2 regions of the Rossellomorea sp. DA94 genome follow, and region 1 is predicted to be linked to the other one. Evidence: predicted binding sites of a transcription regulator. Region 1 holds the regulator's gene; the other holds the start of a gene.
The links. The regulator LexA, encoded in region 1, represses DNA repair genes until DNA is damaged. The targets are predictions, from matches to a motif close to CGAACATATGTTCG.
Positions count from the first base shown of each region.

Region 2: a site for LexA is predicted at 4,768-4,781, ahead of parE (DNA topoisomerase IV subunit B). Genes of this name have one in related genera too.

Region 1 covers NZ_CP122397.1:2,071,316-2,087,663, forward strand. Annotated here, with positions in the region: gene mutL (DNA mismatch repair endonuclease MutL) at 1-1,250, shown strand, start outside; gene P8596_RS10705 (DUF4385 domain-containing protein) at 1,292-1,738, opposite strand; gene P8596_RS10710 (class I SAM-dependent methyltransferase) at 1,929-2,966, shown strand; gene P8596_RS10715 (penicillin acylase family protein) at 3,155-5,524, shown strand; gene miaA (tRNA (adenosine(37)-N6)-dimethylallyltransferase MiaA) at 5,749-6,708, shown strand; gene hfq (RNA chaperone Hfq) at 6,736-6,969, shown strand; gene spoVK (stage V sporulation protein K) at 7,356-8,312, shown strand; gene P8596_RS10735 (trimeric intracellular cation channel family protein) at 8,362-8,970, opposite strand; gene hflX (GTPase HflX) at 9,174-10,427, shown strand; gene P8596_RS10745 (methionine gamma-lyase family protein) at 10,445-11,713, shown strand; gene P8596_RS10750 (MerR family transcriptional regulator) at 11,862-12,278, shown strand; gene glnA (type I glutamate--ammonia ligase) at 12,316-13,650, shown strand; gene lexA (transcriptional repressor LexA) at 13,828-14,448, opposite strand; gene yneA (cell division suppressor protein YneA) at 14,604-14,930, shown strand; gene P8596_RS10770 (YneB family resolvase-like protein) at 14,942-15,592, shown strand; gene P8596_RS10775 (DUF896 domain-containing protein) at 15,697-15,930, shown strand; gene tkt (transketolase) at 16,119-16,348, shown strand, end outside.
Region 2 covers NZ_CP122397.1:2,402,078-2,418,425, reverse strand. Annotated here, with positions in the region: gene P8596_RS12535 (alanine/glycine:cation symporter family protein) at 1-7, opposite strand, end outside; gene parC (DNA topoisomerase IV subunit A) at 268-2,706, opposite strand; gene parE (DNA topoisomerase IV subunit B) at 2,710-4,680, opposite strand; gene P8596_RS12520 (CoA-binding protein) at 4,970-5,377, opposite strand; gene P8596_RS12515 (ABC transporter substrate-binding protein) at 5,580-6,479, opposite strand; gene P8596_RS12510 (ABC transporter permease) at 6,504-7,160, opposite strand; gene P8596_RS12505 (ABC transporter ATP-binding protein) at 7,157-8,140, opposite strand; gene P8596_RS12500 (purine/pyrimidine permease) at 8,314-9,594, opposite strand; gene plsY (glycerol-3-phosphate 1-O-acyltransferase PlsY) at 9,793-10,377, shown strand; gene P8596_RS12490 (CapA family protein) at 10,602-11,759, shown strand; gene P8596_RS12485 (hypothetical protein) at 11,824-12,087, opposite strand; gene P8596_RS12480 (HesB/YadR/YfhF family protein) at 12,208-12,498, shown strand; gene P8596_RS12475 (hypothetical protein) at 12,551-12,856, opposite strand; gene P8596_RS12470 (acyl-CoA thioesterase) at 12,915-13,331, opposite strand; gene tlp (small acid-soluble spore protein Tlp) at 13,512-13,739, opposite strand; gene P8596_RS12460 (acid-soluble spore protein N) at 13,820-13,963, opposite strand; gene P8596_RS12455 (FbpB family small basic protein) at 14,068-14,214, opposite strand; gene P8596_RS12450 (peroxiredoxin family protein) at 14,358-14,945, opposite strand; gene acnA (aconitate hydratase AcnA) at 15,087-16,348, opposite strand, start outside.

The DNA of each region.
Region 1 (16,348 bases):
AGGTCCTTGCCGCGATTTACGGAGTCGGGATAGCGAAGAAGATGGTACCGATCGAAGTGGAGTCCCTTGATTTTAAAGTAAAAGGATTCATTTCCCTTCCTGAGGTCACCCGGGCATCAAGGAATTACATTTCGACGATGATCAACGGGAGATTCATCAAGAACTATGCACTGGCGAAAGCGATCGGGGAAGGATATCACACACTTCTCCCCATCGGACGACATCCCATCGTGCTCCTTAGTATCGAGATGGACCCGATCCTGGTGGATGTGAATGTGCATCCATCGAAAATGGAGGTCCGCATCAGTAAGGAAGCAGAGCTCAATGCGTTGGTGACGGAAGGAATCAAGAGGGTGTTTAAAGGAAAGGAACTGATTCCGTCAGGAGCCCTCTCACCTAAACTGGCTCAACCGAAGTCGGAGCAGACATACATGAATCTCGATCACGCCGCTAAGCGACCAGAAGGTAGATATGGGAACAGTGACTCCGTCCGGGAGCCGTTGCTGTCTAAAGAAGAGATGGTGAAGCTGTATGAGCCGCAGCCACCTGTCATTGAGGCGGAAGACAGCATCGGATCAAATGAAGAACCTCTTCAACGGTACCCTGTCGAGAAAGAAGAATCCCGGGAACAACCTATACAAGATATCGACGAGGAAAAGGAAACACCCAGGGTTCCCACTCTTTATCTTGTCGGGCAAATGCATGGTACGTATATATTCGCCCAAAATGAACGTGGTCTTTATATCATTGATCAGCATGCGGCTCAGGAACGGATAAAGTATGAATTTTATAAAGAGAAAGTGGGGCAGGTCGCGAAAGAGCTTCAGGAACTCCTTGTTCCCCTTACACTTGAGTTCTCCACGGATGAGTATATAAAGATCAATGAATCACGTTCTCTCCTTGAAGAAGTAGGGGTTTTCCTTGAGGACTTCGGATACAACAGTTTCATCGTACGTGCCCATCCACAGTGGTTTCCTAAAGGGGAAGAGCAGGAAACCATCGAAGACATGATTGAGCAGATCATCAAGATGAACAAGGTCGATATTAAAAAGCTCAGGGAAGAAGCAGCCATTATGATGAGTTGCAAGGGATCCATTAAAGCAAATCATCATTTGAGGAATGAGGATATGCAGGCGCTGCTGGATGAATTAAGAAGAACCAGCGATCCATTTACCTGTCCTCACGGTCGACCGATTATCATTCATTATTCCACCTATGAAATGGAAAAAATGTTTAAACGGATTATGTAATGGAATGAATGGGGATGAGCCTTTACAAGGTTCATCCCCATTCAACCATATTTGTTTTGATGTTCCTTTTTTCTTGTCAGATAGTCTTCATCCTCTCTCGCCAATTTCCATTTCTCCTCAAATATGGCGGCTGATTCAGCTTTCTGTTCATCTATCTTTCGATCATTGATATCCCCATCGTTATCGTATTTTTTTCCCCCAGGATAATTGGCGTACCTTCTGGCCCTCGTATAGCCCATCTGAAGGAATTTCCTTGCCATATCCATTCCCACAAAATCATTCTCCTCCTTATATTGAAGAAACATGCGATAAATGGTACTTGAGGATTCTTCTGCAATATCCGGTGTTTTAAAACGCCATTCTGGAAGGATTTCGCTTTTATAGGGCTCTACAAGTAAAACGCCTTGTTCCCCGCGGCCTACACGGTATTTTTCAGGGTGTTTACGAAAATCAATGGAATCAAAATCCATGTCATAATCAAAACTCAAGACCCTCACCTCCTAACTATCTTCTACCCATAATCCTAATACGGATAAACGAAGAGGAGTTTCTATGAAAAGTTACAATAATAATATTATGGTAACCAGATGAAAATTCATGCTAATAGAGGATTTTCAAGTCTTTTCTTTAATGTATATAGAAAGGATGTAAGCGCTCTTTTTTTGAGGGGGAAGAAGTATGATTGAAGTTGAAACGTCTTTAAACAATGAATCTGTTCAGGAAGAAACATATTTGACGGCATCTTATCGAGTGGATAAAAGGCAGTTTTCTGAAAAGGAATATAATAAATTTGTAAAGTTGAAGGGGGTCAGGGATTGGTCCACATTAACTTGGAAGGACGTTGGTCGGCCTTATGAGGTGACGTCCTTTGCTAAAGAAAAAAAGGATTGGGAAAAAGAAAAAGGAAAATCACTACCCGTCCATACGTCTTGGGAAATGTTTAATCGCTCTTTCCATGAATGGTTTGTGAAAGATGTGCCTGCAGAAACGAAGGAAAGTAGAAGTCGCATCGTCAGGAATGCTTTGAAATTAAATATAAAAGAATCCACGGAAGCATTAGGGGATCACTTCAGGCTGCATCTCTGGAATTATGTGCACAGAATTCAGGATGGTGTGTGGGATCCCAGGGGGAAGAGGGCCTTATTCAGCGGACTGGATGTCGTTAAGCCGAAAATATTATTTTTAGGGGCAGCTGAAGGGTATGAAGCCATGCAGCTTTCAGCCCTCTATCCCGGCAGTGAAATCGTGATGGTCGATTATGATTCGTTTTGTCGTGATATCCGGTATCGGGAATTTCCGGAAACGTACCCATTCCTCGGGCCAAATCCCTCCACAGGTGGATGGAAAACGTATTATAAAGGTGACTTTAAGACAACATACATCGTCTCGGATATCAGGGACTTATCGTTCGGAAGGGAGTTTGACATCGTTTTGAGTGTTGGGCTATTAGAACATTTTCCCGATGATTATAAGTCAGAAGTGATAGAGTGGCATCGGAAATTTTTGAAGCCAAATGGATACATGGTCCTGACTACACCAAGGGCTCAGCTTAAATCCAAAGTCTATTACGAAGTGATGGCGGATGTGATGAACCACACGTACAGGGAATTGATGACCATCGAACAGATGGGTCTGTATTTATATGAAAATGGGGCGGATATTTTACAGCACGGGTACATTAAAGTTCATAATGGAATCATTGCTAAAATAAGGTAAGAAATAATAAGCATTCAATTGATCCCCATTCAATCGAATGCTTTTATTATTTTGCTGTTGATTCGTCCACTATGAAAATTCTCCCTTTTGAGAGCAGGATTTTTCTCCTGAAAGGCTAATATTAAAGATATAATTATTTTTCAGAAAATTCTATATATAAACTGGGGGAAATTAGAATGGATGGAGGCATTGAGCTTCAGCATCAGAAAAAGAATAAACGTTTGAAAATAACGCTGTGGACCGCAGGGAGTATATTGTTTATCCTCCTCGGACTGTTGATCTTTGCAAATTATTATATTGACAGGTCTCTTCCCGTTACAACCGGAACCCTTACACTGAAGGGATTATCAAAGGAAGTGACAATCATAAGAGACAAAGATGGCGTACCACATATTCAGGCTCAAAATGAAAAAGATCTTTATATGGCACAAGGGTATGTTCAAGCGCAGGATCGTTTGTTCCAAATGGATTTAAGCAGGCGCCAGGCATCGGGAAGATTGAGTGAAGTCGTCGGAGAGAAGGCGGTTGATCGGGACAAGTTCTTCCGGACATTTGGTTTGAGGAGGGCAGCGGAGGTATCCTTTACAGCCTACCCTGACGAAGCAAAGCAGCTTCTGGAATGGTATGCCGAGGGAGTCAATGCATACATGGAAGAAGCCCAGGATGGGGGAAGGCTCCCTATTGAATTCACTCTATTAGGCTACAAACCTGAGAAATGGACACCGATTGATTCTTTGACCATAGGGAAATATATGGCTTTCGACTTGGGGGGGCATTGGCAGGGCCAGGCCTTCAGGTATTGGGCGCTGGATAATCTGTCGAAGGAGAAGGCTTATGACCTGTTTCCGACTTATCCGAAAGATGCGCCTACCATTCTCTCAGATATAGGAGAGCCACAGATTGATTTCAAGCAATCATTCGCTGCAGCAGTCATACCGCCGGAATTTAACGGAAGCAATAACTGGGTTGTCAGCGGAGATAAGACAAAAAGCGGAAAGCCATTACTGGCAGATGATCCACATCTATCACTGGGGACACCTTCCATATGGTATCAAATGCAGCTCGAATCACCTGAAGTCAATGTAAGTGGAGTGATCTTTGCCGGAATTCCCGGGATTATCCTGGGCCATAATGAACAGATTGCATGGGGGGTCACCAACACAGGTCCCGATGTACAGGACTTGTATATTGAAAAGCGTAGCGAGGAAGATCCCAATCTGTTTTTGTATGATGGGAAATGGGAAAAGGCAACCATCGTACAAGAACCGATCAAGGTAAAAGATGGTGGGACCATACCTTATAAAGTCACCATAACGAGGCATGGGCCGGTGATTTCGGAGTTTGCTCATCAAGATGAGGCAAAAGAAGTAATGTCCATGAGATGGACCGCTTTGGATCCGAGTCTTGAGCTCTCCGCCATCATCAATATCAATAAGGCGAAGAACTGGGACGAATTCGAAGAAGCCTTGGAAGACTTTCATGTTCCTACCCAGAATTTCGTATTTGCTTCTAAAGATGGCACGATTGCATACAAGGCAAATGGAAAGATTCCGATCAGGAAAAAAGGGGATGGGCTACTGCCTGTTCCAGGATGGGACCCTGATTATGACTGGCAGGGCTTCATTCCCTTTGACGAACTTCCGAAAGTGATCAACCCTGAATCAGGCTATGTGGCAACAGCGAATAATAAAGTTGTAACAGATGATTATCCTTACCATATCAGTCATCACTGGGCACAACCGTATCGATATATGAGAATCTCAGAATACTTAGAAGGAAAAAGTGATCTGACGATTTCTGATATGAAAGCATTGCAAATGGATCAATTGAATTTGCATGCACGGGAATTTGTTCCTATCCTTATTAAGGATATGGAATCCGTTTCATTGAATGGTGATCAAAGGAAAGCCATTGAGATGTTGAAATCATGGAATTATTTGGATGATAAAGATTTGGCTGCACCCCTGATCTTTCATCAGTGGATGAACGAAATATCAACGGGACTTTTTGAAAAGGATGTACCGGATGATATGATGAAGCTCTTTGAAGGGCGTCAAAGTGTTGTGGATGAACTCATCCGAAAAGCTCATAAAGGAGAGGAGTCCGAGTGGTTTGCAGATCAAGAAGGATACGAGACATTTTTGGCTAAATCCCTTGGAGGTGCACTGAGCGAGCTTGAGGAAGCATATGGATCTTCCATGGAAGAATGGGAGTGGGGAATGTACCATAGAGTCTACTTCGAACATCCATTGTCAAGCGCTTCCCCTATTTTAAAAAGGTTCTTAAATGAAAAAGATCCTGTACCTGTAGGTGGGAGCAGGGTCACAGTGGAAGCTGCAAGTTATAATGACGAAGGTATCGTGAATCACGGAGCTTCATGGAGATTCGCGATCGATACTTCCGATATGGAGAACGGCTATCATATTGTCGGCCCGGGACAGGCGGGTCATTACAAGAGTGAATGGTATCAAGATCAAATTGACGCTTGGGTAAATGGAGATTATCATAAAACCTCACTTGCAGGCTCGAAAGGAGATCAATTGATACTAAAACCATAACAAGTCTAAACTGCTAAAAGGGAATTCCCTTTAAGCAGTTTTATTTTTCTCGGTACAATCAGAACGTTTTATTATGGTAAGTAAAGGGTACATTCACTCCATGGCAAATTGTTTTTGAATAAGACCGGTGTAAATGGAAATACTGACAAGATGTGATTTCAAACCTTCTATTATTATGGTACGATAATATGTAAAGAAACAGTTACATAGAAAGCAGTGAACGTATGACAAGAATGAATAAAGAGAAAGTGATTGTCCTTATTGGTCCGACTGCTGTAGGGAAAACCAGTACAAGCATAAGCCTTGCAAAAAGATTCGATGGGGAAGTCATTAGTGGGGACTCCATGCAAATCTATAAGAAGATGGACATCGGAACTGCAAAAATCAGGGAAGAAGAGATGGAAGGTGTACCCCACCACTTGATCGATATAAAAGACCCAGAAGACTCTTTTTCAGTGGCGGAGTTTCAAAATCTTGTAAGAAAGAAAATATCCGACATTCATTCACGGGGGAAAATCCCTTTGATTGTGGGTGGAACGGGTCTTTACATCCAGTCAGTCCTATATGATTATCAATTCACAGAAACACCAGGCGATGAACATTATCGTGCAAAGTTAGAAGCAGAGCTTGAAAAGCATGGAACAGATCGTCTTCATCATAAGCTGGTTAAGGTGGACCCGGTTTCAGCTGGGAACATTCATCCTAATAATACGAGGCGTGTGATCCGTGCATTGGAGATTTTACATTGTACCGGTAAGACGATGAGTGAGTATCAAAGCTCCCAAACCCATGAGCTGCAATATGATGTTGCGTTAATTGGTTTAACCATGGATCGGGAGAAACTGTATGATAGAATCGATCTTCGAGTAGACCTGATGATGCAAGAAGGACTTTTAGAAGAAGTGAAAGCGTTATATGATGGTGGCCTGAGAGGCGTTCAATCTGTACAGGCGATAGGATATAAAGAACTTTATGACTACTTCGAAGGTACCGTCAGCCTGGAGACGGCCATAGAGAACCTTAAGCAAAACTCCAGAAGGTACGCCAAACGCCAGCTTACCTGGTTCCGAAACAAAATGGATGTTGCCTGGTACGATATGACAGAAGAAAGTTTGCACAGCAAAAATATTGAGGACATTTCAGAATTTATTGCAGGAAAGCTTCAATTAAAGTCGAATAAGTAATGTAGAGATAGAAGAGGAGGACTAACCATGAAACAATCCATTAATATCCAAGATCAATTCCTAAATCAATTGCGAAAAGACGGTTCACTCGTAACGGTATTCCTTTTAAATGGCTTCCAGATTCGCGGTCAGGTAAAGGGGTTTGATAATTTTACCGTCCTTTTTGAAACAGAAGGTAAACAGCAACTGGTATATAAACATGCCATTTCAACATTCGCCCCGCAGCGAAATGTTCAAATAAATTTTGAAGAACAAAATTAATGTTCGTGTGAAAGCTGCCCTCTGTGGCAGCTTTTTATATTGGGTCCGATTGTTGAATGCAAGAATAATTAATGAAATGTACAGTAAGTGAATAGGATAATAGAGAGGCTTAAATCTTCATCACCCTATGTCTTTAAAAATAAAAAAATCGACCCTGAAAAGTAATCACCAAGGGGCTTTTGTAGAGTATCAAATTGTATTCCAAAAGATAAGTGAGTCCGAAATGAAAAATGCATTCACAGCGTAATTCTATTTATTTCTCGGGAAAGCGCAGGAATAGACAGGATTCTTTTTATTTGTCGAAAAAAATAAGATAAAACGACAGGCGTTTATCACCCTTATATCTTAGATGTGTATATTGTCTTTAGAATGGTGAGGTGAAATCTTTGGATCAACCAATGAGAATGAAAAATAACGGTCAAATCAGTATAGTATTGAATTCACAAAAAAGAAGTTCAGTACGCGAAACGGTAGATTCGGCTCCTCAGTCCCTTCCACAAGAACATGTAGCGTTGAAAGAAATTGAAGAAGAACTTGGCTCCCTTGTCGGAATGGAAGAAATGAAAAAAATGGTGAAAGAAATTTATGCATGGATATATGTGAATAAAAAACGGGAAGCCATGGGTCTGAAGGCAGGGAAACAAGCTCTTCATATGATGTTTAAAGGGAATCCGGGCACTGGTAAAACGACGGTGGCGAGAATCATCGGAAAACTGTTCTTAAAGATGAATGTGCTTTCGAAAGGACACTTAATCGAGGCAGAGAGGGCTGACCTGGTCGGAGAGTATATTGGTCATACGGCACAGAAAACAAGGGATTTGGTAAAAAAAGCACTGGGAGGGATCCTATTCATTGATGAGGCATATTCACTGGGCAGAGGTGGAGAAAAGGATTTTGGAAAAGAGGCCATCGATACTCTTGTGAAACATATGGAAGATAGGCAGCATGATTTTATCCTGATCCTGGCAGGGTATTCAAGGGAAATGGAGCACTTCCTTACCTTGAATCCGGGTCTCCAATCACGATTTCCCCTTGTGTTTCATTTCCCTGATTATTCTGTGGATCAGTTGATGGAAATCGGCAAAAGGATGCTGGATGAAAAGCAATATTTATTGAGTCATGATGCCGAAAGAAAGATCCGTGAACATTTAAGTGCAGCGAAAAACACATTATCTCCAATGGCGTTTTCAAATGGGCGGTATGTTCGGAATGTACTTGAAAAATCGATACGATCTCAAGCGATGAGGCTGTTGTTGGAGAATTGCTACGATCGACATGATTTATTAACCATACGCAGCAATGACCTGGTCTTTACTAAAACAGCGTCGGATCACCATACTTAGTAAATCGAAAAACAAAAAAATGCATTCACTTGTGAATGCATTTTTATGATTAAACATGAGCCCGTAAACTTCTATTCGGTAACCTCCATTTATATAGGTAGGAGAGCACCCGTAAAGCGGTTGTAATGATGAAAAGGGTATATAGCTCTAACGCTGAATTGACTATACCAAGTCCAATCGCAGCTCCACATAAAACTGCCCATACTGCATATATTTCCGATCTGAGGACTAAAGGTTTCCGTCCAGCCAGAAGGTCACGGATCATTCCACCACCACTACCGGTTAAAACGGCAGCCACGATGATTGCACTGATGGGGTGGTTCATTTCAGAAGCATATAACGCCCCCTGAATCGCAAAAGCCGATAGACCGATCGCGTCAAAGAAATTCCCCCACTTCCTCCAATGTTTTAAAAGGTTATTGGGGAACAGAAAGACCGCTGTAATCGAGAGAAGGGCAATCTGAAACAACATTCCCTGCTCCCATAAAGCGGAAACGGGAACACCAATCAGTAAATTCCGGATGGCGCCTCCACCGAATGCCGTGACAATCCCTAATATATAAACACCGAGGATATCATATTCCTCTTCCATGGCAATGATAGCTCCTGAAATAGCAAAAGCAATGGTACCGATGATACTCAGTACTTCCCACGTCATACACATTCCTCCTCACCCTATTACAATATGCTACATGCCATTATGTAGAATCTTGAAGTGGTGTTATGTCATAATCAAACATACTGATTTTAACACGTATGTGCTTATTTGCAACCATTTTTCATTGCTTTTTACATAGAGATTACGATGCGGATTTGATATGATGGAAAATAGAATGAAACGGAAAGAAAGAAGGTTGTTTTTTGAAGAATGAAAATCTAGAAAAAGTCATTCTGGTGGGATGTCAACTGGACGATGATGACCTGCGTTTTCAGTATAGTTTAATGGAACTTGAGGAGCTGACAGCAACAGCTCAAGGAAAAGTTGCCGCCACCTTGATTCAAAAGCGTGACAGGGTCCATCCAAGTACGTATATCGGAAAGGGTAAACTGGAGGAACTGGTCCTGTTGGAAGAACAATTTGAAGCGGACATCATCATATTTAATGATGAACTATCCCCCAGTCAGATTCGGAACTTATCAAAGGAACTAAACGGCAGGGTGATTGACCGGACACAACTGATATTGGACATTTTTGCACAGCGTGCCCGCTCAAGAGAGGGGAAATTACAAGTAGAACTTGCACAGCTTCAGTACTTGCTGCCGAGACTCATCGGGCAGGGGGCGTCCCTCTCAAGGCTGGGCGGCGGGATAGGCACCAGGGGGCCAGGTGAAACGAAGCTCGAAAGTGATCGTCGACACATCCATAAGAGGATTGACGATATTAAGAAGCAATTACAAACCATAGTTGATCATAGAGAAAGGTACCGCGGGAGAAGGAAACGGAACAAAGCTTTCCAGATTGCACTCGTCGGATATACAAACGCTGGAAAATCCACGTTGTTCAATCGGATTTCAATGGCTGATTCCTATGAAGAAAATCAATTATTTGCTACCTTGGATCCGATGACGAGGAAAATGCCTTTGCCAAGTGGATATTCCACGTTACTGACAGATACCGTAGGGTTCATTCAAGATTTACCGACCACATTGGTTGCGGCATTTCGATCTACCCTTGAAGAAGTAAAGGAGGCAGATCTCCTTCTTCATATTGTGGATAGTTCAAATCCTGACTACAGTCAGCACGAAAAGACAGTGCAATCCTTATTGAAAGACCTGGAAATGGATGGACTGCAGCAGCTAACGGTATACAACAAGCGGGATGCGATGGATCCCGAATTTGTTCCCGACAGTGAATCAGACACCATCCTCATAAGTGCCTTGAACGAAGAAGACCGAGGGAAGCTGCTGATTAAGATAGAAGAAATCGTAAAGAATCAAATGATACCTTATCATGTACTTATCCCTGTGAATGAAGGGAAGCTGCTATCCCAATTAAAGAGTGAAACCATCTTGAGAAAATTGGAATTCCAAGAAGCGAGTCAAGTATATGAAATGACCGGATTTCACCTTGAAGATCATCCGATATCAGGAAGCATCAAGAAATTTCAAAAGTAGAAGGGAAACAACACCAAATGTTTGAACAATTAGTAAATGGAACGGCATTACAATCACTTGTGACGAAAGTGGAAGCAGAGATCAAAGACATACATAAAAAAATCGATGAACGGTCTGAAAGCAACCAGTTCAACGTTTTGAGAGCGTTTCAGAAGCACCGGGTAAGCGATTCTCACTTCATCCCTTCCACAGGATATGGCTATGACGATACAGGAAGGGACACCCTGGAAAGCATATACGCAGACGTGTTTGGAGGCGAGGCAGGACTTGTGCGACCTCAGATCATTTCTGGTACCCATGCCATCTCCATCGCTTTGTTCGGTATACTCCGGCCGGGAGATGAACTCGTGTACATAACAGGGAAACCATATGATACATTAGAAGAAATTGTAGGAAGCCGAGGGAAGGGTACAGGTTCACTCAAAGACTTCCATATCGACTATCAGAGCGTTGATTTAGATGAGTCTGGAAAAGTCGATTTTGAAAAGGTGGCAACGACCATTACTACAAAGACAAAGATGGTTGGGATCCAGAGATCAAAAGGGTATGCCAACCGCCCATCCTTTACAATTGAAGAAATAAAGGAAATGATTGATTTCATTAAAGAAATTGATCCAGGAATTGTGGTATTCGTAGATAACTGCTACGGGGAATTTGTCGAAGTGAAAGAACCCTGTCACGTCGGGGCGGATCTAATGGCGGGCTCCCTTATTAAAAATCCTGGTGGTGGCCTTGCGAAAACAGGTGGATATATCGTCGGAAAGAAAGAATATGTAGAAGCATGTTCCTTCAGGATGACCTCGCCGGGAATCGGAGCGGAGGCAGGGGCATCTCTCTACAGTCTTCAAGAAATGTATCAAGGATTCTTTTTGGCGCCTCATGTGGTCGCACAATCATTAAAGGGAGCGGTTTTCACGTCTGCACTACTGACCGGTCTTGGCATGAATACAGACCCTTCGCCTCATGCCAGGCGCACGGACTTAATACAATCGGTGCAATTTGATGACAGGGAAAAGATGATCGCTTTCTGTCAGGCAATCCAATCAGCCTCACCGATCAATTCTCATTTCACACCGTATCCGAACTATATGCCGGGCTATGAGGACGATGTCATCATGGCCGCGGGTACGTTCATTCAGGGAGCAAGCATTGAACTATCGGCGGATGGACCTATAAGACCACCTTATATAGCTTATGTTCAAGGCGGGTTGACATACTCCCATGTGAAAATCGCCGTTTGCTCAGCGGTGGACAACTTAATTGAAAAAGGTTTAATCACCATATAAAAAGGATATTAAAGGAGTAATTGGATAGTCTAAAGTGGACTATCCAATTCTTTTGATTACTTATGTAAGAAAATCTAACATTTGATTGACAGAACTCCTGACATTACATATAATGAATTCAAGAAGGAAAATAAAAGGAGGAATCAAGATGAGCGGAAGTGAAATTCGTCGAACGATGGCATTATTTCCAATCAGTATTGTCATGCAGCTCACGGACTTAACGGCTCGTCAGATTCGATACTATGAAGAGCATCAACTGATAAACCCGGCAAGGACCGAGGGGAATCGTCGGCTCTTTTCCTTGAATGACATTGATAAGTTATTAGAAGTAAAGGATCTGTTAGATCAAGGTATCAACATGGCAGGGATTAAGAAGATCTTTTCTGTGTCCGGCCATAATGAAAACAAAGTCGTATCTGACGTAAGTAATGAAAAGGAAGAAAAAGCAAGACAGGATCTATCTGACGACGAGCTGCGTAAATTACTTCGCAATGAATTGATCCATTCCGGTCGGTTCAATCGATCATCTCTGCGTCAAGGAGATATGTCCCGCTTCTTTCATTAAATAAACCCTTTAATAAACTTGAGGAGGAATTACGTAAATGGCAAAGTATACTAGAGATGATGTGTTAAGATTAGCGAATGAAGAGGGAGTTAAGTTTATTCGACTACAATTCACCGACATTTTAGGGACGATCAAGAACGTAGAAATCCCTCTTAGTCAGCTTGAAAAAGCTTTAGATAACAAAATGATGTTTGATGGTTCTTCCATTGAAGGATTTGTCCGTATCGAAGAATCAGATATGTATCTTTTCCCTGATTTAGACACATGGTTGGTTTTCCCTTGGACAGCTGAAAAAGGGAAGGTAGCCCGTCTGATCTGTGATATTTACAATCCGGATGGCACTCCGTTTGAGGGAGATCCCCGTAATAACCTAAAACGTATTTTAGGTGAAATGGAGGAACTTGGGTTCACTGACTTCAATCTTGGGCCAGAGCCGGAATTCTTCCTCTTTAAATTAGATGTAAATGGCGAACCAACATTGGAATTAAATGATAACGGTGGCTATTTCGACCTCGCCCCTACCGATTTAGGGGAGAACTGCCGTCGTGATATCGCTTTAGAACTTGAAGAAATGGGCTTTGAAATTGAAGCATCTCACCATGAAGTAGCTCCTGGACAACATGAGATCGATTTCAAATATGCAAATGCATTAAAAGCTTGTGATGATATTCAGACATTCAAACTGGTAGTTAAAACGATTGCCCGTAAACACGGTTTGCACGCTACATTCATGCCGAAACCATTATTCGGTGTAAATGGTTCAGGAATGCACTGTAATATGTCCCTGTTCAAAAATGGAGTGAACTCTTTCTTTGATGAAAAAGGTGACTTGCAACTAAGTGATACTGCCCGTCAATTCCTTGCTGGTATCATTAAGCATGCCACTGCTTTTACAGCTATCACGAACCCGACTGTCAACTCATACAAGCGTTTAGTTCCAGGATACGAAGCACCTTGTTATGTTGCCTGGTCTGCACGTAACCGTAGCCCGTTAATCCGTATCCCGGCTTCCCGTGGGTTAAGTACACGCGTTGAGGTCCGAAGTGTCGACCCTGCAGCAAACCCTTACCTTGCTATGGCTGTATTACTTGCCGCAGGATTAGATGGAATCAAGAATAACCTACCGGCTCCTAAGCCGATTGACCGCAACATCTATGTAATGGACAAAAAAGAGCGTGAAGAAGCAGGTATCGTGGATCTTCCTGCAACATTACATGCGGCTCTTGAAACATTAAAAACAAATGAAGTCATTGTTAAGTCCCTTGGCGAACATATATTCGAACACTTCGTGGAAGCGAAGGAAATCGAGTGGGATATGTTCCGTACACAAGTACACCCTTGGGAGCGTGAACAGTACATTCAAATGTATTAATGACCAGAAACCCTCAACGATATATCGTTGAGGGTTTTTTGCACGAAGTTCGGGTTGAGAAGGGAATCTGGGAAGGAAACGATATGAAAAAAGCCTGAGGATGGAAATTTCGGCTTCCAACCTCAGGCTTTTTCATTATAATGATAAGCGTCTTATCCATGCATACCGATGCTATTATCAGTGAACTTGACGATACACCCCTACCACTTTACCCAAAATGGAGACGTTTCGCAAAATGATTGGTTCCATTGTTGAGTTCTCTGGCTGCAGACGTACATAATCCTTTTCTTTAAAGAAACGTTTTACCGTTGCTTCATCTTCATCGGTCATGGCAACGACGATATCTCCGTTGTTCGCTGTCTGCTGCTGGCGAACAATGACAAAATCCCCATCCAATATGCCGGCTTCGATCATACTGTCACCCATGATTTCAAGCATGAAGACCTGCTCATCAGAAGGGGCCATCCGCTCGGGCAATGGGAAAAATTCTTCCACATTTTCAACAGCCGTAATCGGTTGACCTGCTGTAACTTTACCGATTAAAGGAACGTTTACTACACGTTGTCGCGGAATCGTATCTTCTTCAAGGTCCAGAATTTCGATCGCTCTCGGTTTAGTCGGATCACGACGGATCAGACCCTTACTTTCAAGCCTCGCTAAATGTCCGTGTACAGTGGAACTGGAAGCAAGTCCGACAGCTTCCCCGATTTCACGTACGGAAGGGGGATACCCTTTTTCTCTGACTGCAACTTTAATATATTGTAGTATGTCCTGCTGTCTCTTCGACAATTTTGTCATGTTCACGCACCTCTATTATAGATCTTATGTTCCCATTATAGCATGTCACGATTATTGATACAAACATAAGTTCGAATTTTGTTGACACCAAACGAGTGTTCGTATTACAATGAAATCAACAAAACAGAACAAACATTCGTATGGGGGTAATATTTATGTTAACACATATTTGGAATCGATTCTCTTACATTATTATATTATTTGTTTTAGTCCTTTCGGCAGCTTGCTATTTATTAATCAATATGACTAATCAGCCTTCCTACAAAAGTATCACAGTAGAGGAGGGTGATACTCTTTGGACTATTGCCAAACAGTATAATGAAGAATATTCTATGACAGTGGAAGAATTTATCGCCTGGGTTGGGGAAGAGAACGAATTGAATTCTTTTGCCATCAAGCCTGGTGAATCACTTGTTTTACCTATTGAAAATCAAACAATATCAACTCAATCAGATTTCGAACTGGTCATGAACGAAGAATAGAGGGATAGAAGATGAAAGCAGTCATATACTGCAGGGTAAGTACCAAGAAAAACACACAGGAAACATCATTGGAGCGGCAGGAAGAAGAACTGGTTAAATTGGCAAACGAACATCATTATGAAGTAAGTGCGGTCATCAGGGATCAGGCGAGCGGCTTTGAATTGGACCGTCCAGGTGTTTTGGAACTTTTGGATCTGGTCAGGGATAAATCAATCGAGGCAGTGCTTATCCAGGACGAAACAAGAATCGGCAGGGGAAATGCCAAGATCGCCCTTATCCACTGTCTGTTAAAAGAAGAAGTAAAAATCATCAGTCAGACTCATAGTGGTGAATTACATTTATCCGAATCCGATTCTATGGTCATCAACATTGTCAGCATGGTGGAGGAATATCAACGCAAGCTTCATAACCTTAAGATTAAGCGGGGCATGAAGCGTGCTGTGGAAAATGGCTTTCAGCCTCATAAAAATTTAAAAAACAAAGGAAATGTTGAAGGAAGGGAACGCATTGAAGTCCCGGTCGAGGAAATCGTGCGATTAAGGAAAAATGAATTAACCTTCGCTGAGATTGCAGCTACTCTCAGGGGATTCGGATACGATGTATCCAAAGCTACGGTACATAGACGCTTCAAGGAATATATGACGTCCCGTGATCATGCATAACCCTTGTTTTATCTCCTTTATTCTAGTAACATGACGGTAGTGTGATACACTGCTTCTAGAATGTTTTAGAGTTTGCAAACTATGCAATAAAGGAGTTTTTATAGATGCTTTCAAAATCAAAAATGAATAGAATCAACGAACTTGCCAAAAAGTCCAAAAGTAGTGGACTCACTGAGCAGGAAGCGAAAGAACAGACTAAACTTAGAAAAGAATATCTAGAAACGTTCCGTCAATCGATGAAGGGAACAATTGAAAATACACGAATCTTTGATCCGGAAGGAAATGAAGTCACACCTAAAAAGATCCAAGATATACAGACTAAGAAAAAAATGCATTAATCAAAAAACTTCCAGGCCAACTTTGAAAGGTCCTGGAAGTTTTTTGATTCATTTTACTCCCTTATGATATTTAAAGGGTTTTTTATTTTCAACGATCATAAAGTCATGTTATCATTCAAGATAGTTGTATAAACTATCAAAGAAGATTAATATTAATAAGGTACATTAAAAGGAAGGATGTCTGACATATGTTTGATAACACAGATCAATTAGCAATTAATACAATTCGTACATTATCAATCGATGCGATTGAAAAAGCAGGTTCCGGGCACCCGGGAATGCCTATGGGGGCAGCTCCAATGGCGTATGCACTTTGGACAAGATTCATGAATCATAACCCTAAAAATCCAGAATGGTTCAACCGCGACCGTTTTGTCTTATCTGCGGGACACGGTTCGATGCTGTTATACAGCCTACT
Region 2 (16,348 bases), 330 kb from region 1:
ACTCCATAAATGTTCCCCCTAGTTGTTTTATTTTTACAAATAATGGTTGGGCCATTGTATGTTTACCCATTCAGACATTGTTTTAATCTATCAAAAAAAAGGTTTTTCTTCAACAGATAGATTCATATTTTTGAAATAATATGAATTGTAGTACAATCCAATACCGGCATTGTACTACAATATTGAATGAATATACATTCAATATTCATCCTTACCCTTATGATGGAAAAAAGCGACCAGAAATAATTCTGGTCGCTTTTTGAATGTCTATTCTTTTACTTCGGATGTACGGGATTCTGCCCAGGTTTCACAAACGGAGCCGCTCTCCCCTTCATCAATCACAAATGAACCATTTGAATAGCGGTCATTTGGTCGAAGGTCTGAAACATTTACCTCTTCTGCTTTCCCTTTAGTTGTTAGTAGCCCTACTTTATCTGTATCTTTCACTGCTTCTATGCTCACTACACGATGAGGATTGGATTTCAATTCCCGAAGCATAATGACTCCGCGTTTAGCACGTGACGTTTTTTCGAATTCCGCCAGTTTCATTTTCTTCACGGCCCCACGCTGCGTAGCCAGGAAAATGAAGTCTTTCGCTGGGTCTCTTATGATCTTACCGGATACGACAAAGTCGTCATCCTTGAGGTTGACCCCTTTCACTCCCGCTGCCCTTGGTCCGACGATGTTCACATCTTCTTCTGCGAACCAAAGGCCGTAGCTTAAGTGCGTGGCAATGAAAACATCATGTGATCCATCTGTTATATGGACATCAACGAGCTCATCGTCACCTTTAAGATTGATTCCCACCAGCGGACGGGAATATCGTTGTGCTTTATATTGAGGCAGCTCTGACCTCTTGATCATACCGTTCTTGGTGACAAACAGTAAGTAGTGCGACGGATCAAATTCCTTAATCGGAATCGCTTTAAGAACCTGCTCATCCCGGTCGATCGGGACAATATTCCCTACATGCTGACCTAGATCCTTCCATCTGATATCCGGAAGCTCATGGACAGGGCAATAAATATAGTTCCCTTTGTTTGTAAATACGAGAAGGACATCTGTCGTATTCATTTCATATTGTCCCAGGAGCCTGTCTGTTTCTTTCATGGCAAGATCCTGACCATTCGATGCAGAATAAGAACGAAGGCTGGTTCGTTTCATATATCCATCCCGGGTCACGGTGACCATGACATCTTCACTGGCAATCAGCACTTCCAGATTGATTTTGATTTCTTCGATTTTTTCCTCGATTTGAGTTCGTCTGGAGTCAGCAAATTGCTTTTTGATGGCTTTTAGTTCTTTTTTGATCACACTGTAAAGTTTGCTTTCACTTTCCAGTATTGCCGTAAGTTCTTCGATCGTTTTCGCCAATTCTTCCGCTTCTGCTTGAAGGGCGGTAATGTCTGTATTCGTCAAACGATAAAGCTGCAAGCTGACTATCGCTTCAGACTGTGCTTCTGTAAACTGGAACTTCTGAATTAAGTTATCCTTTGCATCACGCTTATCCTTTGAAGCCCGGATAGTTGCAATCACCTGATCCAATATAGACAGTGCTTTCATAAGACCTTCAACGATATGCTGGCGGTCCTTTGCTTTAGTTAGATCATGCCTGGTCCGGTTGGTCACCACTTCTTTTTGATGCTGTATGTAAGCATCGAGCAGTTCACGTAATCCCATCAACTTAGGACGTCTATTATGTATGGCAACCATATTGAAGTTATAGGTGATTTGAAGATCACTGTTTTTATACAGGTAGTTTAAGACACCTGATGCATCCGCATCTTTTTTCAGTTCAATGACGATGCGCATCCCATCGCGATCCGTTTCATCGCGGACTTCTGCAATCCCTTCCACTTTTCGGTCCACACGGAATTCATCCATCTTTTTGACGAGATTGGCTTTATTGATTTCATAAGGGATTTCCGTAATGACGATCTGTTGTTTGCTGCCACGGATATTTTCGATATCTGCTTTCCCTCTGACGACAACCTTTCCTTTTCCGGTTTCATAGGCTTTCCGGATGCCATCAACCCCTTGGATGATGCCCCCTGTCGGGAAGTCCGGTCCTTTTAAGACCGTCATAAGGTCATCGACTGTACTCTCAGGCTTGACCATCCGCATGATGGCTGCATCAATCACTTCACCGAGGTGATGAGGCGGGATATCCGTTGCATAACCTGCCGAAATACCGGTGGAACCGTTGACGAGTAAGTTCGGGAACCGTGACGGCAAAACAGTCGGTTCACTTGATGTATCATCGAAGTTCGGAACAAACTCCACGGTTTTTTTATCGATGTCACGAAGAAGCTCCATGGATATCGCAGAAAGACGGGCTTCAGTGTAACGCATCGCTGCCGGCGGATCTCCGTCCACGCTCCCGTTGTTCCCATGCATTTCAACCAGGTAGTTACGTACCTTCCACGTTTGACTCATCCGTACCATGGCATCATACACAGATGTATCACCATGGGGATGATAGTTACCAATAACGTTACCGACGGTTTTCGCTGATTTCCGGAACCCTTTCTCCTGAGTGTTCCCATCCACATACATGGCGTAAAGAATACGCCTTTGTACCGGTTTCAATCCATCACGTGCATCCGGTAAAGCACGCTCCTGGATGATGTATTTACTATAACGTCCAAATCGGTCGCCAAGCACCTCTTCCAGAGGTAAGTCTTGATATCTTTCTACAGTTGTCATTGATTACCCCTCCTCTCGGACCGTAATGTTTTCGTTTTCGAGAATGCTTCCGTCTTCTTCCAATCCAAAGGCTACATTGCTTTCAATCCATTTACGGCGAGGTTCTACTTTGTCACCCATAAGAGTGGTCACACGGCGTTCTGCTCGTGCAGCATCATCAATGCGTACCCGGATCAACGCCCGTGTTTCGGGGTCCATCGTCGTCTCCCACAGTTGATCTGCGTTCATCTCTCCAAGACCTTTATAACGCTGGATCATATATCCTTTACCCACTTTGGAGATGGCCCCTTGAAGCTCATCATCCGTCCATGCATATTCAAGTTTCTGTTTCTTTCCGGTTCCCTTGCTCACTTTGTACAGGGGTGGAAGGGCGATATACACTTTTCCTGCTTCTAACAATGGTTTCATATACCGGTAAAAGAAGGTCAGTAAGAGTACCTGTATATGCGCTCCATCCGTGTCCGCATCGGTCATGATGACAATCTTGTCATAATTGATGTCGTCCACATTGAATTCAGGACCGACTCCACCGCCTATGGCATGGATGATCGTGTTGATTTCTTCATTTTTGAAGATGTCCTGAAGTTTGGCTTTTTCCGTATTGATGACTTTTCCCCGAAGTGGAAGAATCGCCTGGAATTTGCGGTCGCGTCCTTGTTTTGCAGAACCTCCTGCTGAATCTCCCTCTACCAGATAAAGTTCGTTACGCTGGGGGTTTCTGGATTGGGCCGGTGTTAACTTACCGGATAGGACGGTTTCAGAACGCTTCCGCTTCTTTCCATTTCGTGCATCTTCCCTTGCTTTACGTGCCGCTTCACGGGCCTGGGCCGCTTTAATGGATTTCTTGATAAGAAGGGAACTCGTATCAGGGTTCTCTTCTAAGAAATAGAGAAGATGTTCTGACACGACTGCATCAACGGCTGATCGTGCTTCGCTTGTCCCCAGTTTCCCTTTTGTCTGCCCTTCGAATTGAAGAAGATGTTCTGGTATACGTACAGAAACGATACTCGCCAGTCCTTCACGAATGTCGGTCCCTTCAAGATTTTTATCCCTGTCCTTTAAAATCCCCGCTTTACGGGCGTACTCATTAAAGACACGGGTCATGGCCGTCTTCGCGCCGGCTTCGTGGGTTCCTCCGTCTTTAGTACGGACATTGTTTACAAAGGATAATATGTTCTCTGAAAATCCATCATTGAATTGAAAAGAAAACTCCACTTCAATCGTATGATGTTCCCCTTCAAAGAAGGCTACGTTATGAAGGACGTCTTTTTCTTCGTTCAAGTATTGAACAAATGCCTGGATCCCGCTTTCGAAATGAAAGACTTCTTTCTGATCATGACGTTCATCAATGATTTCGATTTTTAACCCTTTTAACAGGAATGCAGATTCCCGCAGGCGTTCACATAGTGTTTCGTAATTATAAGTGGTATTACTGAAAATCTCGGGATCGGGTTTGAAATGGATACATGTGCCTGATTTTTTGGTCTTTCCGATCTTTTCGAGGGTGGTTTCAGGCTTACCGCCATTAGTGAAACGCTGTTCATATTTCATGCCATCCCGTTCGATCGTGACGACAAGCCACTCGGACAGTGCATTTACAACAGAAGCCCCTACACCATGGAGTCCACCACTTGTTTTATAGCCTCCCTGCCCGAATTTCCCTCCTGCATGAAGAACAGTCAGAATAACTTCAGGTGTCGGCTTCCCGAGCTTATGCATTCCTGTCGGCATACCCCGGCCTTTATCTTGTACTGAAATGCTATTATCTTTATGTATCGTAACAATAATCTCATTCCCGAAGCCTGCTAATGCTTCATCCACTGAGTTATCGACAATTTCGTATACTAAATGATGCAAGCCTCTTGAATCGGTAGAGCCTATATACATACCAGGTCTCTTACGAACGGCTTCTAAGCCTTCTAATACTTGAATGGCATCATCATTGTAATCCATGGTCTTATTCTGGTTGGCCACGAACATTCCCCTTTCAAAACTTCTCTAACCGTAATAGTGTGGTTCTTGTAAGCTATTATTGGTTATGTCTCTATTAACTATAACACAAGAACATCTGTTCGTTTACCTGTTTTGATCAATCTCTAAGGTAAACCACTATTGCTTATTGTAGCGTTTTATTTGATTTTCGCAAATGGATTTTCCGTGAACCCCTTAAAATATGTCCTGTTTCCACAGGATTATTCCCATTGTCAATGTGAGGTCTGGACGAAAAAAACAAGCGGTCAGAGCCGCTTGTTACGAGTGAGGATTATTTGGTTAAAGCATGTTCAACCTTAATACAGCGATCCATAATGACTGTATACCCACGTTCCTTTAAAAAGCGATATGCCTCTTCATTCATGACACCAAGTTGCGCCCAAAATACGTTTGAATCGATCTGGTCGAATTCTTCCGCGATTTCAGGTAAAAATTCTGAGCGGCGAAATACATTGACGATATCAACAGGTCCTTCGATCTCCTTCAGGGTGGATACAGCCTTTACACCCAATGCCGACTCGATGGTAGGGTTAACGGGAATGATCTCATATCCCTGGTCCTGCATGGCTTTAGACACCATATAGGATGTCCGTTCAGGATTATCACTTAAACCAATGACGGCGATGCGTTTTGATTGTTTCAGGATGTTTCCAATTTCTTGTCGTGATGGATTTTCCATGGTTGTTTACCACTCCTTCATTGATCCTTAACGATAAATGCTTGCACTGTTTCTTAAGTCCTATTCTTCTTTTATACCATATTTCCCTTTAATTTTTCAAAATTTTATAAAATTATCTAAATAAAAGGAAGTGTCAAGAGAAAGGTCAGGGAGCGTTTTTGCCATCCCTGCACCTTCTTCCCCATTGACACTCCCGTTTTACTTACTTATTGATCAAGCCTTTGGATATTAGGAATTCACGTGCGACATCTTTGGGATCTTGTTTATCCATATCCACTTTAGCATTCATTTCGCTCATTTCTTCTTCCGAGATTTTGCCTGATAATTCATTCAACACTTTCTTTACTTCAGGATGCTCTTTCAGTACTTCTTGACGAATGATCGGCGCAGCATCGTATGGTGGGAAGAATCCTTTATCATCTTCTGTCGTTTTTAACTTATAACGCTGAATCCGTCCATCGGTTGTAAAAGCAGGAATAATGTCAACATCCCCGTTCTTAACGGCTTCATACATAATGTTCGGGTCAAAGCTTTTCTTTTCTTTGAATTCGAATCCATATGCTTCACTGAAGGCATCGTATCCGTCCCCTTCGCGTTCATAGAACTGGTGGGGTGCACCGAAGCTCAAGTCTTTGGAAAGTGGCACGATATCTGAGAAAGTCTTTGCATCGAAGTCCTGATCCCCGGTATAAGCAAGCGTATACGTATTTTCAAAGCCAAGTGGCTTCAACCAGGTGACATCGAACTTTTTCTCATAGCCTTTACGCACTTGTGAAAGGATTTCATCTGCTGAAGCGCCTTCTTTTGCTTGTTCTTTCAAGACCGCTTCAAGGCCGGTACCTGTATATTCCACATAGACATCAATGTCGCCTTTTTCAAGGGCTGGTGTGAGAATCGATACTTCCCCTAACCCTTCTTCGACTTTTATATCAAGATCTGTCTTTTCTTTGAGAAGTTCAGCCATCATTTGCGTAAGGATGAACTGCTCTGTCCACATCTTTCCTGAAACGGTGATGGTATCTTTATCCCCGCCATTTCCGCACCCTGCGATGAGGATGGATAATACAGTGAGTATGATAAAACCTTGTAATTTCTTTTTCATTCTTACTCTCCTTTGGATATTGCTTTATTTTCGTGCTTTCAGTCCTTTAGGTGTGGTCAATTTCTCCAGGATTTTTAATATGAAATCAAAACCTAATGCAAGGAGTGCCGCTGGGATGGCCCCGGCAAGGACCAGTGCATTATTCCATGTGGAAAGTCCTCGGTAGATAAGGTCTCCAAGTCCCCCTGCACCTACAAAGGTGGCAAGTGTGGCGACCCCTACTGTCAGTACGGTAGCAGTGCGGATCCCTGCCATGATAAACGGCAGGGCAAGCGGCAGCTCCACTTTGAATAACAGCTGGGAGTTGGTCATCCCCATTCCTCTACCTGCCTCGATCACGCCTTCATCCACCCCGATTATGCCTGTGTATGTGTTCCTCAGGATCGGAAGAAGTGCGTAAACCGTCAGGGCAATGATCGCTGTGATACTGCCCGTACCAAGGAGGGGAATAAGAAATCCGAAAAGGGCAAGACTTGGTATGGTTTGAAAAACAGCTGTGATCCCGATGAAAAATTCGGCCGATTGCTTCTTTCGTGATATGTAAATACCCAGAGGCAGGGATATCGCAATCGCAATAAAAATCGACACAAAAGATAAATAAAGATGTTCAAATAATCCTGTTAAGATAGCATCCGACCGGTTTGAAATGGTTTGGATGAACAGGAGGGAAAATGTATTCATACAGAACTCGCCTCCTTATTTCCTTCTGAGGCGACATTCTTAAGAATGTCACTGGATGTAACGGTCCCGATCTTCCTGTCGTCTTTTATCACCATAAGATATGGTTTACCGGATGACAGGAGCAGCCTTGCCGCTTCATGGATGGAGGCATCAAATGGTATCAATGAGTATTCCTGTTCCTCAAGGAGGACGTGGAAATGCCTCTCATCATCCCTCATGATGTCAGATACCTTTTTATGCCGCTTATGAACGCTCAGTCGGTTTTCACCGATGAAGGCGCGTACGAATTCATTGGCGGGTTCTGATAGAAGGTCAGCGGGTGCTGCGATCTGTTCGATTTTACCATCACGCATGACAGCAATCACATCCGCGATTTTTAATGCCTCATCAATATCATGAGTGACGAACACAATGGTTTTATGTATCGTATTTTGAATGCTTTTCAGTTCATCCTGGAGCTGTTCCCTGCTGATCGGGTCCAGGGCGCTGAATGGTTCATCCATGAGGATGATCGGTGGTTCCGCTGCAAGGGCACGTATCACCCCGACCCGCTGCTGCTGTCCACCGCTCAATTCGAGTGGATACCTTTTCTTGTATACTTCGGGTTCAAGGCCAACGAGATGAAGAAGCTCATTGACTCTTCCTTCATATTTTTCCTTCTTCCATCCTTTTAGACGGGGGATGAGACTGATGTTTTCTTCAATCGTCATATGAGGCAGAAGTCCGATCCGCTGAATGACATACCCGATGTTCCGCCTGAGCTCCACTTCATCCGTTTCTGAAATGTCCCTTCCATCAATCCGGATGGTACCCCCTGATGGTGCTATCAGTTTATTGATCATCTTCATCGTTGTCGTTTTCCCGCATCCGCTCGGACCGATCAACGCAACAAGCTTTCCTTTTGGAATCGTGAGGTCGATGCCCTTAATGGCTTCTGTCCCATCCTCGTAGACTTTCGTGACATTTTGGAATTCAATCATTTTTACACCTGCTTTATGTACTGAGAAATTTTACTAAACATAGAAGGGATACCCTCATTATACAAAAGGTAAACATGTTGTAAAAGAAAATGCCCTTGTCCCCATTAGTTTGTGATGAATGGGGCTTGGGCATACAGCTTACTTCCTTTTCAAAAGATAAAAAGTCCAGCACACTATCGGTTGCTGGACTTTTTGATGATGTATTGTTCCACTAGGATTGCTGTTATCGTCCCCAGTATCAATCCATTATTCAAAATGGAAGCAACGACGACCGGCATGTCCTTGAAGGCCGCTGCCGGAACAAACATGGCTCCGACCCCGACAATGAGTGAGATCCCCGCTACAAAGTGGATTCTTTCTATGTCTTCCTCTTTACGGTATTCGGATAGTGCGAGTCCGACCATCTTGATGAAAATGACCGTCGTCACGGCATACCCTACAGGTGCAGGGAGACTGGCGAACAGATTCATGATCTTTGGAATCAGGCTGATGACCATGATGATCCCGCTGCCTATGATGAAGGGGATGATGGAATACATTCGTGTCGCTGCGACAAAGCCTGCAGACCCCGAAATGGGAACTGAGCCGATAGCAGAAAACACTCCCCCGAACAGCTGATTCAGCCCTGATGCGAACCCGCTCTTCGTATACCGTCCATATGTAGGCTGTCCCTTTGCTCTCATCACCTCTTCCATCACCCGGATGGAAGCGATCATATTCGTCGTTAACAGGAAGGTGATGAAAATGGAAGTCACGATGACACCCGTATCAAACACTGGTGCCCCGAATACGAACACATGAGGTAAAGAAAACCAGCTGTCTGAAACGGAAGTACTCTCAGAAAGCCCCATGATGATGAATATGAGCCATCCTGCGATCAAGGCAAGAATGATGGAATATTGTTGGATCCACTTTACCTTATGGCTTGAAAAGTATAAGGCTGCAAGGATCGTCAGAATACTTCCCAGTAGGACTAGAGGATCCATTGATTGTCCTTCATGCTGGATGCCGAACATCCCTTTAATGAAAGATCCGCTTAATTGCAGAATTAATAGCATCAAATAAATGAACGTAATGGTTGGAGTGAATAAAGAGGATAACCGTTTTAAAAGTCCTGTGGAAGAGAGAATGAAAAAAATCACCCCACTGACGATCATCCCCCCCTGCAGTACAGTCAGAACTTCTTCATGACTGCTGTAAAGAGTTCCGGAAAACCCTGCATAAATGGCAAAAACGCCCCACCACAGTCCTGCAGGCCCTTCATTGATCGGAAGTTTATGACCAAAGAGTGCCTGGATCAGGCTCGCGAGTCCCAAAACGAATATGGTCCGCTGAATGAATCCGGCTGTATCGGCAGGAGACAATTGGAACAAGTCAGCAATCGCGATGGGTGCCGCGATGGATCCCGCCACCATGAAGGCCACCCATTGAAAAGCTGATAAAAGTATTTGCATCTGTGTACACCTTCATTTCAACTATGTAAAGTGTGTTCATTTTACCATACTTCGTCTCATAAGATGACGGTGAAGGAGGAATTTTAAGTTATAATATCTACTTTTATGAACAGGTACTAATTTTTTCGCTTATTTTCTCCCCATTGGAGGGAAAACATGTTAAAATAAGAACGGATTAGTTATTTCAAAGGAGCAGTGATGATGATTTTTGCCCTTATACTCATACTTTCTTATTTACTGGGTTCCATTCCATCAGGTTTACTGATCGGTAAGACCTTCTACGGCAAAGATATCCGTGAACATGGGAGCGGAAACCTTGGGGGAACGAACACGTTCAGGACCCTGGGTGTGAAAGCCGGTATGATTGTGACGATCATGGATATTCTTAAAGGGACCCTGGCCACTTTGCTGCCATTGATGTTTGCAAGTGACGTACATATGCTGCTTGCAGGGGTATTCGCCGTCATCGGTCATATGTATCCCGTTTTCGCAAACTTCAGGGGAGGAAAAGCAGTTGCAACCTCTGCTGGTGTCCTTCTGGGATACAATTACATTCTTTTCTTAATCTTACTGGCTGTCTTTTTTATTTGCTTGTATGCAACGAAATATGTGTCCCTATCCTCTATGATTGCAGCGGTACTGGCCTTTGCGTACTCGGTCTTCACTGGCGATATTCCACTCATCATTGTTGTGGGCATCCTGACCATCTTTGTCATCTACAGACACAGGGCAAATATTGTCCGGATCAAAAATAAAACCGAACCGAAAATTAAATGGCTTTAGCGAAAAAGCAACCTTGCACGGGCTACCGGACTCTCGGATACCTTTGCATAGGTGGCTTTTTTTAGTGTGACGTACCAGGTATACACATTCTCTCATTTGAGAAAGATGATGAATAAAAACCGTGTCCAAAAAATGATAATATTCTTCAGAATTCTCTAAATTTCTCCCCATTTCTACTTCTTTTTTTGTAAAATGGAAGTAGAGCATAATAAAGGATGATGAATATGAATAAAAAGCGAATAATGACAGGGATGATTCTCTGTATTCCATTCCTGCTGATGATCGGTTTCCTGCTAAACAGGCAGTATGCCGACTGGAATACCACAACAAAAGGAGTAGAAGCAACTTCCCTCCTTCATGCAACCAGAGAGGTGCAGGCATCGGGCAAATCGATCAAAGCCAATGCTTCCATCGCTGCAATCGGGGATATCCTCATTCATGATACCGTCTATAATGACGCAAAGAAACAAAATGGATATGATTTTACACCGATGTTCTCTCCCATTAAGGATATGCTTTCTGCACCGGATTTTCTGATTGCCAACCAGGAATCAACCCCGGGTGGTGTGGAGCTTGGCGTTTCAAGCTACCCTCTATTCAACAGTCCGCAGGAAGTGGTTAAAACACTCCAGGAGGTTGGAGTGGATGCTGTGACCACCGCCAATAATCATTCGTTGGATCAGGGCGAAGAAGGTCTATTGAATGCGATTGATTACTATGGGGAGATATCGATGCCGTATGTCGGGTCATTTAAAAGCCCGGAAGACCAAAGCCGGATCCGTACATTTAATGTGAATGGAATCAAATTTGCCCTTCTTTCTTATACGTATGGGACAAATGGGATTCCTGTCCCTGAAGGAAAAGAGTATTTGGTTAATGTAATAGACGAACAAAAAATGATCGGGGAAATCCGGAAAGCCAAAAATTTGGACGTTGATTTAGTGGTCATGAGCCTTCACTGGGGAAATGAATACCAACGATTCCCTACGGAGGAACAGCAAAGACTTGCCAAGGTGCTGACGAATAATGGGGTCGACATCATTTTCGGACACCATCCACATGTCCTGCAGCCGATCCAAACCTATAAAACGAGTGATGGACGGGAAGCGGTTGTCATTTATTCTCTTGGGAATTTTCTTTCCGGTCAAAAGGATGATTTCAAGGATATCGGTGGCATGGTGACGGTTCAGGTTGAGAAAACAATGAATCCGACGGGTTCCAAAATCAACTTCCCTTCCATTGGATTCCAACCTACGTTTGTGTCAGAGAATCATTATAAAAACTACCGCATCTACCCTCTCGATTTTGCCAGGAAAAATGGCATGATTGCCTATACGGAAGAAGAAATGGTATCCCATATGGTGAACGGGGTGCCGGAATAGCTGGCAGGTTTATGTATGAACGGAAAGAACGAGCTTCCTTATGCTCATAAGGAAGCTCGTTCTTTTAATGTCCACCGAATATCATTGAATTGAAAAATATGCCAGCTAGAGCCACAATAGCCAACAAAGTATTAGCCACCAAGAACGTTTTACGGGTACCCTTAAAGTACAGAGTCACCATTCCATAATAAATGACTGCAGCAATGACAATAAAGGTCCCTGCTTCGATCTGATATTTGGCTTCATGCAATTGTAATAGGGTTAAAATACTTAATCCGGCAAAGATAAAGGCACCAATGTAATATAATAATGTTTGTGTTTTCATCATTCTCACCCTTCGTACGTATTAGTAGATGTTCCTGCTTCATTATGTTTATAATAGGAAATGAAACTTTCTTTGTCCAGGATCACTCTGGAAAAATACCAAGTAGAGAAAGGAGTCTCACCAATGAACATACATATTTCAGAAGAAGCTCTTACGTGGTTTAAAGACGAGATGCTTGTGGAGGAAGGAGAACAAGTCCGTTTTTATGTACGATATGGAGGTTCCAGTCCTCTCCACGATGGTTTTTCATTAGGAGTGAACAAAGACGAACCAGTGGATGCTGGTGAACGGATCGAAATCGACAAACGGGAATTTTTTATAGAAGAAGGAGATTTATGGTTCTTTGATGGTCATGATTTATACGTTGAGTTTGATGAAAAGCTTCAAGAACCATCATATGAGTACAAGAAATAAGGAATGAATTTAGGCTGGCATATGCCAGCCTTTCTACTTTAGGGTCTGCCCCTTACCTTTTTACAAAACGGGAAATATGGTCCTGAAGGCCTTCCTTCATCAAGATTTCATATTGAATATCCCCTAACAAATCAAAATGTGGAAAGCCGTCTTTCCTTTGATGGATCCATTCCTTTTTCAAGCCATACTTCTGTCCCCAACGGGATAATGCATCAATGTTACAGCAGCCTACTTTCGTTACAGAGCGCACATCGGGAAATCGTTCATCCAGCCAGTAGTGGGTAAGGAAGGCAATCTGCCCATTCCTCACCTGTTGTTTCCATCCGTTTAGTTCTTGTTTGGTTAATCCGAAAGCCATGGCCCTCTTCCTTTCCCACTTTAAAAAAGTTCTCCGTAAAATCCACTGTATGTAATCCTTATTTTTTTGCCTTTTCATAGGCGTCGTGCCAATCCGGGAACATCTTCCGAATGGAAATCGGGCGGAAATTCTCTTGCTTGACGCATACATGTTTCGACTGCCCGGTAATGGCCAGCTGGTTCTGTCCGTTATAAATTTCGTAAGCATATGTAATCCTGAGGCCATCATATTCTTCTACCCATGTTTTAATAAATGCTTTTTCGCCGTAGCGAACAGGTGACTTATAGCTTACATTCAGGTCAATGACCGGAGAAAGAATTCCTTCTTTTTCGATATCCGCATATCTGAAGCCCAGATCTTCAATCAATTGTGTACGACCAAGCTCCATCCAAACAAGGTAGTTCGCATGATAAACAACCCCCATTTGATCCGTCTCGGCATAACGCACTTCAATCGTTTTTTCTGCAATTTGCATTCCTTACACCCTCTTCATCTAATCAGTATCCTATCCCATTTTATCATACAAGCCACAGGCATAGAATTAATCGGCTCGAACGAAAGTCAGATAGGTGAGGACAAAGTGGCAATGAACATCATGACCCGGACAGAAAGGTATATAAGCACCTTTCTGTCCGGGTCATTGAAACTTTATCCTTTATTGCTTTGTTTGATTCGCTTCATCTTTTATTTCATTACGGAAAGCCTCTAGACTCTCGCGGCGGCGTTCATTCTTTGCCTGTATGGACTGAAGCTGCTCTTCACTGTCCGTACAGGCCATCGACTCTTCAGCCCGGTCCATATTCTCAATCGTATGCTGAACCATACCCTGAAGCTTCTCTACATTATCACTGCGATCATCCGGATTCGGTTTATCCCATGCCATCCTGCATTCCTCCTGTGCCTAATAGTATGAGTAGTATGAGGGACGGACCTCTATGGCTGCTCCCTCTTCAAGCTGGTGAATTATTCACCCTTCGTTTGAATCACTTGTGCATGCTTACCTGATTTATCCTGCATTTGTTTCCCTTTGTTGCCTCCAGCTGACCTCGATTGTGTCCCGATATGGTTAGGTGCGAAGTGATTCGGACTTCCCTTTGAATTACTCATAAATATCCCCCCTTACTAATATGATTACCAAAATGACAAGGAAGAATAGGCGTAATAATTGGCAGTAATAATGTCAGGGCAAAAAAAATAAGCCTCGTAATTTCTTACTCGGCTTTGCTTACTGGACGCTTTATTTCAAGTCTTGCATCAATGCGCTCTTCAATGGCATCAATGGCATCCTGATCCAACAGAAGCTGTTGTTTGTTCTCTTTCACCAGATCTGCAAATGATTTTTTGCGTGGTCTGCGCAATACAATCCCCTCGCTCTCTATTGTGGTTTGTATAAATAGTATATCCAAATGTCAGATATTTTAAACAAAGGTCACAATTGAGAGTGGGGATTGATTGGGGGCTGGCATGAGATAAGCGGTTCCAATGATTAGAGGTCCGTCCCTCACTTAATCAGTGCTGTGAGGGAATCAATATTGGTGATTGCCCCGATTTGTTTGTGGGTGATGATGCCTTTTTCGTTGATGACGAACGTGGTGGGGACGGTCAGGATGTCATAGGCATTATTGATTTTGTCATCATTGTCCAATAGGATCGGGAATGAGAGTCCCAGTGATTTCTGGTATTCCTTGACGTTGTATTGTGGATCGATGTTGATGGCAAGGACTTCAACATCCTTCCCGTATTTCGTATAAAACTCCTGTATGACAGGCATTTCTTCTTTGCAGGGAGGACACCATGTAGCCCAGAAGTTTACAATCACTTTCTTTCCCTTCAGTTCAGATAAGGTAATCGATTTACCATCCAAGGTATCCAGCTTAAAGTCAATGGCTCGTTCCCCGACATTCGGTCCAGGTACATTTTCCACTGGAGTGGTTTCAGAAACCTCTCCTTCTTCAATGTCGATTAATTGGTCGTAAGCCTCGGCTTGTTGAAACGAGCTTTTTGATAATGATGAGGGGTCGGATTTATTCTCAATATAGAATGAGAAGACTAATAAGGTGACAAGTAAAACGCCAAATACGGATTTCAAAGGAGTGCTCTCCTCTCATGTAAATGATTTTACTATCATCATATGTAGGCTTGTCTCCCTTTAGTCATATATATTTTTTCCCCTTCTATATGAGGAAATGAGAAAAAGCCCCGGGTATTTCCCCGGGGCTTTCAGCATGTATTATGCTTGTAATTTATTACGAAGAACCATCTGTAGGATACCACCGTGACGGTAGTAGTCTACTTCTACATCGGAATCAAAACGGGCCAGTACTTCGAATTCAGTCTTAGAACCGTCTTCAGCCACAGCTGTCACCGTTAGGATATCACGAGGTTTTACATCGTTTGTTACATTTACGGAAATTGTTTCTCTACCCGTCAATCCTAATGATTCAGCGCTGTCACCCTTCTTGAATTGAAGTGGAAGAACGCCCATCATCACAAGGTTCGAACGGTGAATACGCTCATAGCTTTCAGCGATGACAGTCTTGATACCAAGTAGATTTGTCCCTTTCGCTGCCCAGTCACGAGAAGATCCCATACCGTAATCTTTTCCTGCAAGAACAACTAATCCAGTTCCATCTTGTTGATACTTCATGCATGCATCATACATCGGCATCACTTCATCTTCCGGCCAGTAAGTGGTGAATCCACCTTCTGTACCAGGAGCGATTTGGTTACGGATACGGATATTTGCAAATGTACCGCGCATCATCACTTCATGGTTACCACGACGGGAACCATAGGAGTTAAAGTCACGTGGCTCTACATTGTTCGCACGAAGATATTTGCCTGCTGGTGTATCTTTACCGATTGCACCTGCTGGAGAAATATGGTCCGTTGTGACAGAATCCCCAAATTTACCGACTACGCGAAGTCCGTTCAAGCCTTGGATGTCTTCAGGAGTAGTCGCAAGTCCTGTAAAGAACGTTGGATTCTGGATGTAAGTCGAATTTTCATCGAAGCTGTAAAGTGGTTCGTTACTTGTCTTAATTTCATTCCAGCGCTCGTTTTCAGAGAAAACGTGCTCATATTCTTTACGGAATAATTCAGGTGTAACGGTTGATTTGACAGCATCTTTCACTTCATCCTGTGAAGGCCAGATATCTTTGAAGAACACGTCATTTCCATCTTTGTCCTTACCTAAAGAATCTTTTTGAAGATCGATGTCCACAGTACCTGCCAGTGCATATGCAACAACGAGTGGTGGTGAAGCAAGGTAGTTTGCTTTCACAAGTGGATGGATACGACCTTCAAAGTTTCGGTTACCTGACAGGACGGATGTTAATAATAGGTCAGCATCTGAAACAGCCTTTTCGATTTCAGGGCGAAGTGGACCGGAGTTACCGATACAAGTCGTACAACCATATCCGACAAGGTTGAATCCGATATCTTCAAGATAAGATAAAAGACCTGAATCCCTTAAGTATCCTGTTACAACTT